Regions from separate parts of the Klebsiella sp. WOUb02 genome, predicted to be linked through region 3. Evidence: predicted binding sites of a transcription regulator. Region 3 holds the regulator's gene; each other region holds the start of a gene.
What was found. The regulator Fur, encoded in region 3, represses iron uptake genes when iron is present. The targets are predictions, from matches to a motif close to ATAATAATGAGAACNACTATCAA.
Positions count from the first base shown of each region.

Region 1 (3,281 bases), 2.0 Mb from region 3:
CAATGTTGCCGGCTGAAAAATAGCAAACTTAGCGGATCGCCGCGCGCAAAACCCACTATCGTCCTTTGCCGCTCGCGACTCGCCGGGTCAAAATCGGCGCATACGATTCATCCGCCGGGGTATCCCATGTACATGACTCTCCCCTTCCTGCTTTTCTACTGCGTGTTCTCTCTGGCGCTCTGCTGGCACGACCTACGCTATGGACTACTTCCCGATCGCTTGACCTGCCCCCTGCTCTGGGCTGGCCTGCTGTTTTATCTTTGTCGCATGCCGATGGGCCTGGAAAACGCCGTCTGGGGAGCTATCGCGGGATATCTGGCATTTGCTTTAGTCTACTGGGTTTACAGAGGGGTTCGCGGATATGAGGGGTTGGGTTATGGCGACGTGAAATTTCTTGCCGCTCTCGGCGCCTGGCACGGCTGGCAGTGGCTGCCACAGCTGGTGTTTATGGCGACGCTAATTGCCTGCGCCGCGCTGCTTCTGCGCGTGGTTATCTGGAAGCGCCGGGAGGTCCTGAACAACCCGCTGCCGTTTGGCCCTTTTTTGGCTGCAGCGGGTTTTTACTGTGGATGGCAAACGCTGTCAGTCAGCAACTTTAATCTGTGACTGGAGATAATTTTGCAGGCCAATTTTACCGATCAGGTCCAGCTCGGTTTCCAACCAGTCGATATGTCCTTCTTCATCGGCGAGGATTTCGATCAGCATATCGCGGCTGACATAATCATGGACGCTGTCGGCATAGGCGATAGCCTCTCGTAAATCTTTGGCGCCTTCCAGCTCCAGTCTTAAATCAGACTGCAGCATCTCCTCGACATCTTCACCGATACCCAGCTTGCCGAGATCCTGCAGGTTGGGCAGCCCTTCAAGAAATAAAATACGCTCGATATATTTATCGGCGTGCTTCATTTCATCAATGGATTCATGGTATTCGACATCGTTGAGGCGCATCAGGCCCCAGTTCTTGAACATCCTGGCATGGAGAAAGTACTGATTTATTGCGACAAGCTCATTTCCCAATAATTTATTGAGATAACTTATGACTTTGACATCACCTTTCATTATATAGTCCCTCCGCTTCCACTCATTGAAGCGTAGTTCGCACTATATAGATGTCAAAGAAAAGGCAGAGGTCTCAGGCGATCTCTTTATATTCCGGCATGCGAGTTAATTCATCTTCCATGATCTCGCGAGCGGCGCGAACGCATTTACCACATTGATTTCCAACGGGAATAAACTTACGCAACTGCTGAAAAGATTGAGGGTGAAATTGCCGTACGGCCTGACGAATTTTTTTATCGTTTACACCATTACACAAACAAACGTACATATTCACTCCCGTTCAATTTATGCTCAAAGTGTAAATGAGAATAGTTATGATTACAATAGGCTGTTTATATAATAACCCTGATAAGGCACTTTTTATATTAGCCGCTCTCGCGTTTACGACCTAAATGACGGGCAGCAAAAAGGGCGCCGAAGCGCCCTTTTTAATTCAGAACTAAATAATTAGCTCAGAACTTTAGCAACAACGCCCGCGCCAACGGTACGACCGCCTTCACGGATTGCGAAACGCAGACCGTCGTCCATCGCGATCGGGTGGATCAGGGTAACAACCATTTTGATGTTGTCGCCCGGCATTACCATCTCTACGCCTTCCGGCAGTTCGATGGTGCCAGTCACGTCAGTTGTACGGAAGTAGAACTGCGGACGGTAGCCTTTGAAGAACGGAGTATGACGGCCGCCTTCGTCTTTGGACAGAATGTACACTTCAGATTCGAATTTGGTGTGCGGCTTGATAGAACCCGGCTTAGCCAGTACCTGACCACGTTCGATTTCTTCACGTTTGATACCACGCAGCAGAACGCCAACGTTCTCACCCGCACGGCCTTCGTCCAGCAGTTTGCGGAACATTTCAACGCCGGTACAGGTCGATTTCGCGGTGTCTTTGATACCAACGATTTCAACTTCTTCGCCCACTTTGATGATACCGCGCTCTACACGACCGGTAACAACGGTACCACGACCGGAGATGGAGAATACGTCTTCGATCGGCAGCAGGAACGGCTTGTCGATAGCACGTTCTGGTTCCGGGATGTAAGAATCCAGGTAGCCTGCCAGTTCGATGATTTTCGCTTCCCAGTCAGCTTCGCCTTCCAGCGCTTTCAGCGCGGAACCACGAACGATTGGGGTGTCGTCGCCCGGGAAGTCGTACTGAGACAGCAGCTCACGCACTTCCATCTCAACCAGTTCCAGCAACTCTTCGTCATCAACCATGTCGCATTTGTTCAGGAACACGATGATGTACGGAACGCCTACCTGACGACCCAGCAGGATGTGCTCACGAGTCTGCGGCATCGGGCCGTCAGTCGCAGCAACAACCAGGATCGCGCCATCCATCTGCGCAGCACCGGTGATCATGTTTTTAACATAGTCGGCGTGGCCCGGGCAGTCTACGTGAGCGTAGTGGCGAGTCGGGGTGTCATATTCAACGTGGGAAGTGTTGATGGTGATACCACGAGCTTTTTCTTCCGGCGCGTTATCGATCTGGTCGAATGCACGAGCAGAACCACCGTAGGTTTTAGCCAGAACGGTAGTGATTGCAGCGGTCAGAGTAGTTTTACCATGGTCAACGTGGCCGATAGTACCGACGTTGACGTGCGGTTTTGTACGTTCAAATTTTTCTTTAGACACGGCTATATTCCTTACTATAGCGCTCTCCCCTTCAGGAGAGAGCACGGGATTTTGGTTTAACCCTACGGCTTATTTACCACGGGCTTCGATTACGGCCTGAGCAACGTTGTTCGGCGCGTCATCATACTTCAGGAACTCCATGGAGTAAGAAGCACGACCTTTGGTCAGAGAACGCACTGAGTTGCGTATCCGAACATTTCAGACAGCGGAACCTCAGCGTGAATCACAACGCCAGTAACGTTGGATTCTTGACCACGCAGCATACCACGACGACGGCTAAGGTCACCGATGACGTCACCAGTGTTCTCTTCCGGAGTTTCTACTTCAACCTTCATGATCGGCTCAAGCAGAACTGGTTTCGCTTTCTTAAAGCCATCTTTAAAGGCAAGAGAAGCGGCCAGTTTAAACGCCAGCTCAGAGGAGTCAACGTCATGGTAAGAACCGAAGTGCAGACGCACACCGAGATCAACTACCGGGTAACCAGCCAGCGGACCAGCTTTCAGCTGTTCCTGGATGCCTTTATCAACGGCAGGGATGTATTCACCAGGAATTACACCACCTTTGATGTCGTTGACGAACTCATATCCTTT
Region 1 covers NZ_CP170110.1:4,211,382-4,214,662, reverse strand. Annotated here, with positions in the region: gene ABOC21_RS27470 (prepilin peptidase) at 127-606, shown strand; gene bfr (bacterioferritin) at 583-1,059, opposite strand; gene bfd (bacterioferritin-associated ferredoxin) at 1,133-1,327, opposite strand; gene tuf (elongation factor Tu) at 1,507-2,691, opposite strand; partial or broken gene fusA (elongation factor G) at 2,761-3,281, opposite strand, start outside.
Region 1: bfd (bacterioferritin-associated ferredoxin) is a predicted target of Fur. The motif match lies at 1,362-1,384, and genes of this name have one in related genera.

Region 2 (3,281 bases), 1.9 Mb from region 3:
GTGGTGGTGAACATCGCGCCGCATAACGCCAAGCTGAAGACCTTCATTCGCGATCTGCAGCCGGTAGTGGAAATGGGGCCGGACGCGCTGATTATGTCCGATCCGGGCTTAATCATGCTGGTACGGGAAAACTTCCCCGAGATGCCGATCCATCTCTCGGTCCAGGCCAACGCCGTCAACTGGGCGACGGTCAAATTCTGGCAGCAGATGGGGCTGAGCAGGGTCATTCTCTCGCGCGAGCTGTCGCTGGAAGAGATTGGCGAAATTCGCAGCCAGGTGCCGGAGATGGAGCTCGAAATTTTCGTTCACGGCGCGCTGTGCATGGCCTACTCCGGCCGCTGCCTGCTCTCCGGCTATATCAACAAACGCGACCCGAACCAGGGGACCTGCACCAACGCCTGCCGCTGGGAATATAACGTCCAGGAAGGCAAGCAGGACGACGTCGGCAATATCGTTCACAAATATGAGCCGATCCCGGTGCAGAACGTGGAGCCGACGCTGGGGATCGGCGAGCCGACCGACCGGGTATTTATGATTGAAGAAGCCAAACGCCCGGGCGAATATATGACCGCCTTCGAAGACGAGCACGGCACCTACATCATGAACTCGAAGGATCTGCGCGCCGTCGCCCACGTTGAGCGCCTGAGCAAGATGGGCGTGCACTCGCTGAAAATCGAAGGCCGCACCAAGTCCTTCTACTACTGCGCCCGCACCGCGCAGGTCTACCGCAGGGCGATCGACGACGCCGCCGCCGGCAAACCGTTCGACGAAAGCCTGCTGGAAACCCTCGAAGGGCTGGCCCACCGCGGCTATACCGAAGGCTTCCTGCGCCGCCATACCCACGATGACTATCAGAACTACGAGTACGGCTACTCGCTCTCCGAGCGCCAGCAGTTTGTCGGCGAGTTTACCGGCGAACGGAACGGCCAGCTGGCGGCGGTGGCGGTGAAGAACAAATTCACCCTCGGCGACAGCCTTGAGCTGATGACGCCGCAGGGCAACGTCAACTTCACCCTCGAACATATGGAAAATGGCAAAGGCGAAGTGATGCCGGTCGCCCCCGGCGATGGCTACACGGTCTGGCTGCCGGTACCGGAAGATATGACGCTGCAGTATGCTCTGCTGATGCGCAACTTCGCCGGCCAGAGCACCAGAAACCCGCACGGCAGCTAGTTTAGCAGGGTTATTTTTTCAGGATGCACGGATATTAGAATCGGATCACATACCGTTTCGCTCAAAGCCGGTATTATCCATTTCGCTGAAAAACATAACCCATAAATGCTAGCTGTACCAGGAACCACCTCCTTAGCCTGCGTAATCTCCCTTACGCGGGCTCATTTTTTATTATTAACCTGCCTGCCTGATTTCCTCTTTATCGCGGGGACCCATTCGCGATCGTGACCCTGAAATTAAAAATAATACCCGCCTTTCCCGCAGGGTTTACTTTCGCCGGCCCGATAGCGCACGCCGTTTCGCCCCTATTCATTAGGCAGATAATTATAATCACCCCAACCAAATGGTAATGATAACTATTTGCATTTGATCAAACGGAAGCATAAACTGCCATCCTTTATTTTTATAGCGTTTTAAGCCGGTAATTAACCAGCTACTGGTTTTTCATCTCTTACATTGTTGCATTTTCGATATCTTTTTAAAAAATAAGGAAATTTTATGGGAAAGCGCGCCTTAACCCTCGCTTTATCTACGTCGATTTTTACCGGTTCGACGCTGGCTGAGGGAAAAAATGACAATGAAGAAACGATGGTTGTTTCATCAACGGGAACCGCTGAAAACACCCTCTCCGGATCTGATTTAAACAGATTCAGAGGGATTGCCAATGCCGATATTTTCTCCTCTGAAACCTATATCCAGTCAAATAATATGCGAAACGAGGCCGGTTCAATCGATCCCGGAATCAGGGGACTGCAGGGTGAAGGCCGCGTTCCGGTATTTATTGACGGCTCTCTGCAGTCAACGCATACCTCAAGAGGCTATCAGGGAACCAGCGACAGAACCTACATCGACCCTGATTTAATCAGCAATATCGCTATCAGCAAGGGGGCCTCGCAGAATAACAATGCCTTTTCATCCGGCGCCATCGGGGGGGTAATAAATATAAAAACCCTCTCCACCGAGGATATTATCAATCCCGGCAATAGCTATGGCCTACTGCTTAAGCTAAGAACCTTTAACAATAATAAAAAGCCGGATATTCCCGATGATTACGCGGCGCAGAGCTATTATCAGCTGACGGACAAACCCCGCGGGTATGATTTCCGAAACGGCTCCGCCACGCTGGCCTTTGGTTTCAGAGATGATAACGTTGACACCGTTGTCGCCTACAGTAAAAGATCCACCGGAAACTATTTCTCAGGGAAAAATGGTTTTAAGAAATTCACAGATCCGGTGGTATTTAAAAATGAAGAGGTTGTAAACACCTACTTTGCAAGCGAGTCATTTATTTATAAGCTGGCGCTCAGCGCCAATGACAACCATCACTTCAATCTTGCGTACCGCAACCATCGTCAGCAGGCCGGTGAAACGCTGGCTGCCTACTGGTATAAAAATGCTAACGACATTGATTTCGAGCCCCTGCCTGCGGGAGTGGAATCCATGCCGCAATGGAAACCCGGCAGCGCGATTGTTAACGCCTACAGCGCCGGATACACCTATACCCCCGTTGACAATCGGCTGATTAACTTAAATCTGAACTACTGGCTGACCGATACAAACTTAAAGCAGTATAACGGCCTGTGGGCATTGGGAACCGATGCGCAACAATATCTGCACGCCTACAGCAACAATAAAAACGGGATCGCCATCGTCAATGAAAGCCAGCTAAATATGCTCACGCTGCGCTACGGGGCATCAACGCAAAAAGAGAAGCTGGCGCCAAAATCTGACGGTCTGACCCGCTTTACCGCTTACCCCACCTCGCGTCACGGTGAGAGAAGAGAAAATGCCCTCTTCGTAAACGGGATGATTGAGAGCGGCCCGCTCCAGGTCAATCTGGGAATTAATTATCATAATTCCACAGCCAACGATTTTCAGACCAATCAAAGCGTAAAATATCAGGCGAAAGCGGATCTGAGTTCCGAAATAAGCTATGCGCTGACCCCAAATACCGCCCTGTTTGTGAAAGCAGCCAGAAACTACAGAATGCCGAGCCTGTATGAAACCACGGTATCTAATGAGATTTTCAGCTATAATCCGGCGGATCCTATTGCGCCAGAAGTCTCCCTGCAAAAAGAAATTGGGATTAAGATACATCGCCCGGCTTT
Region 2 covers NZ_CP170110.1:254,391-257,671, reverse strand. Annotated here, with positions in the region: gene yegQ (prephenate-dependent tRNA uridine(34) hydroxylase TrhP) at 1-1,173, shown strand, start outside; gene ABOC21_RS07880 (TonB-dependent receptor domain-containing protein) at 1,672-3,281, shown strand, end outside.
Region 2: ABOC21_RS07880 (TonB-dependent receptor domain-containing protein) is a predicted target of Fur. The motif match lies at 1,517-1,539, and genes of this name have one in related genera.

Region 3 (3,281 bases):
GCGCATCAATAAACGCAACCAGCTTAAACGCGACAAAGTTCGCGGCTTAAGGCGCGTGGAGCTCAAGCTCAACGCTGAAGCGGTTGATGCGCTCAATGAGCTGGCCGATGCCCGCAATATGAACCGCAGCGATCTGATTGAAGAGATGTTGATGAACCAGCTGGCGGCCCTGCATAGCCAGAGTAAAGCCTGAGAAACCGCAAAAACAACACTTTCATGTAGCAGAGTGTGCAGTCGGGCGTGATTGCTGTTTCCGCGCCCTTCCCTGTTCTGCTATGATTGCCGTTATCTGCGGGCATTACGCCACTACCACATCATTAAGTTTCAAGAGGTTATTTTACTCATGGCAATCATCGGCATCTTTTTTGGCAGCGACACCGGCAACACCGAAAATATTGCAAAAATGATCCAAAAGCAGCTTGGTAAAGACGTTGCTGATGTTCACGACATTGCCAAAAGCAGCAAAGAAGACCTGCAGGGTCATGACATTCTGCTGCTGGGCATCCCAACCTGGTACTACGGTGAAGCACAGTGTGACTGGGACGATTTCTTCCCGACGCTGGAAGAGGTCGACTTCAACGGCAAGCTCGTCGCCCTGTTTGGCTGCGGCGACCAGGAAGACTACGCTGAATACTTCTGTGACGCGCTGGGAACCATTCGCGACATCATCGAACCGCGCGGCGCAACCATCGTCGGCCACTGGCCAACGGCGGGCTACCATTTCGAAGCCTCTAAAGGTCTCGCTGATGACGACCATTTCGTCGGTCTGGCTATCGATGAAGACCGTCAGCCTGAGCTGACCAACGAGCGCGTAGAGAAATGGGTTAAGCAGGTTTCTGAAGAACTGCATCTCGAAGAAATCATAAACGCCTGATCGTTAAACGGCGCTATCCTGGGATATCGCCGTATTAATAGGTAAAAGCAATAAAACTAATAGCTACAAGTTTTTAACTTTTAATCACATATCTGTACAATGTCCTCTGATTTAACGAGGAGACGTGACGCAGTTTGTAGCCTGTGCCTCGTTTTTGACAGCATAAAAGGCTCGATGCTTGCGGTTTTCATTTCATCATGGCAGTTCTATAATGAAACGCATTACATCGGGTGATTCTCTGTATTACTTCCGCTAATGGAAGTAGATCGTTTAGCAACAGGACAGATTCCGCATGACTGACAACAATACCGCATTGAAGAAGGCTGGCCTGAAAGTCACACTTCCACGATTAAAAATTCTGGAAGTGCTGCAGGGGCCGGATAACCATCACGTCAGCGCGGAAGATTTATACAAACGCCTGATCGACATGGGTGAAGAGATCGGTCTGGCCACCGTTTACCGCGTACTGAACCAGTTTGATGATGCCGGCATTGTTACCCGCCATAATTTTGAAGGCGGTAAATCCGTTTTCGAACTGACGCAGCAGCATCATCACGATCACCTGATTTGCCTCGATTGCGGCAAAGTGATTGAGTTCAGCGATGACTCCATCGAAGCGCGTCAGCGTGAAATTGCCCACCGTCACGGTATCCGCCTGACCAACCACAGCCTGTACCTGTACGGCCACTGTGCGGAAGGCGATTGCCGCGAAAATGAACACGCGCACGACGCGGTGGAAAAATAGTTTCCCGCCGCGTAAGCAGCAAAAAGCCAACCCGAAGGTTGGCTTTTTTTATGCCCGCAAATAGGAGGTACGAGGGAAATCAGGGCCGGGTATTGTTGCGGCGGATCTCTTTCCAGATCTGGTCGCAGCGGGCTTTCACCGCCTGATCGTTGCCGGTGCGGGTCGCCAGGATACACTGCTGATAATCCAGCACGCGCACGCTTTCCTGCGTGGCGAACTGCTGGTGCTGCTTATCCTCTTTAAGAACGTTCAGCACGCTCTGGCAGGCCTGAACTTTATCCGGATTCCCTTCTGCCGTATTGATGCAGGCGCTGTAGGCGTCCTTCAATTTAGTATCTTCTTTTGGCGCCGGTGACTGCGTACAGGCCACCAGGCCCGATGCCAGCATGGCGATGAGCAATAGCTTTTTCATAATCAACCTCACGGACTGGCGGCAGGCTTACGCCCGCGGCTGCGGCATCAGAAAATAGTGAACGGAGCAATAACCATAAACTTCACGTCGCGCTCATCCTGGAAGATATTGCCGTAGCCGCCGCTCCAGCTAGGAATATCGGAGTGGTTGTCGTACTGGGTGAAGTGGAGCTTGAACAACGTTCCCTTCGCCCGGCCATCCTGCACGGTATACATGGCATCGAGGCTGTAGGCCGACTCTTCCAGACGTTTGTCGGCGTTGTAGTAGGCATCTGGCGTCGCCATTTTGCCCGGCTTCGCATCCCATGCATAAACGTAAGACGCGCCAAACGCCCAGCCCGGCATATTCCAGTTTTTCATGTCATACATGGCGCCGAAGAACACGGCCTTTTCACCGTTGGCGTTGAAGTCGGAGCGGTTATCCCACCACACGTCCAGGCGACCGTTAGAAGATGCGTAGGTTGGGGTCATACGCTGCAGGAAGTAGCCCTGCTGGCCCTCGGCCTTAACCCAGGTGCCTTCCAGACGCAGGTCCAGCACGTCGGCAACCTTGTAGCCAAAGGTCAGCGCCTGCAGCCAGGCGGTGCCGTCGTAAATATCGTTCGCGCCGCCGTTGCTGACCTTATCGCGGGTGCCGTAGAACTGATAGCTGGTGTTTAACGGGGTGCCGGCAACGTCAAATTTATAGCTGGCCTTAGCAAAATACTGGTCGATATAGCCCTGAGCCTGGCCAAACGCGGCCTCCAGCACGAGGTCGTTTTTAAAATCATATTTGGCGCCGATGGAGTGCAGATAATCGACTTTCGTCTTCTTATCGTTCTGGTAGAACTCATCCATCTCAATGTGCCACGGCGCTTTGTATTCGTTGGTCCACATGTAGGAGAAGCTCAGCGCGCCAGAGTCGCCGTAATCAAAGTTGGCCCCGGCTTCAGCGCCCTGATAAGTGCCCGGCATAAAGCTCCAGTGCGGAGCCAGCAGCGTTTGCCCGGTTGGTTGAATGTAGCCAGCACGCGCCCACACCGGGCCATACTTAAATTTCGCCGCCGCTTTATAGAGGCTGATCCCGCTCTTATCGCCGGAGTAATCTTCGTCGTAGGCTTTATTCCTTGAGGAGAAGGCAATTTCGTTCGGGTGGCCGCTTTCGCTGCTTTCCGCCATCTCAATTGCGGTAAAGGCAGCCACGTCAATACCAAACATATCGGCAGCATAGCCGGACTGGAAATCCAGGTTGGCGTTCCAGGTTGAATGCGA
Region 3 covers NZ_CP170110.1:2,162,465-2,165,745, forward strand. Annotated here, with positions in the region: gene ybfE (LexA regulated protein) at 1-193, shown strand, start outside; gene fldA (flavodoxin FldA) at 344-874, shown strand; gene fur (ferric iron uptake transcriptional regulator) at 1,167-1,619, shown strand; gene chiQ (ChiQ/YbfN family lipoprotein) at 1,699-2,031, opposite strand; gene chiP (chitoporin ChiP) at 2,079-3,281, opposite strand, start outside.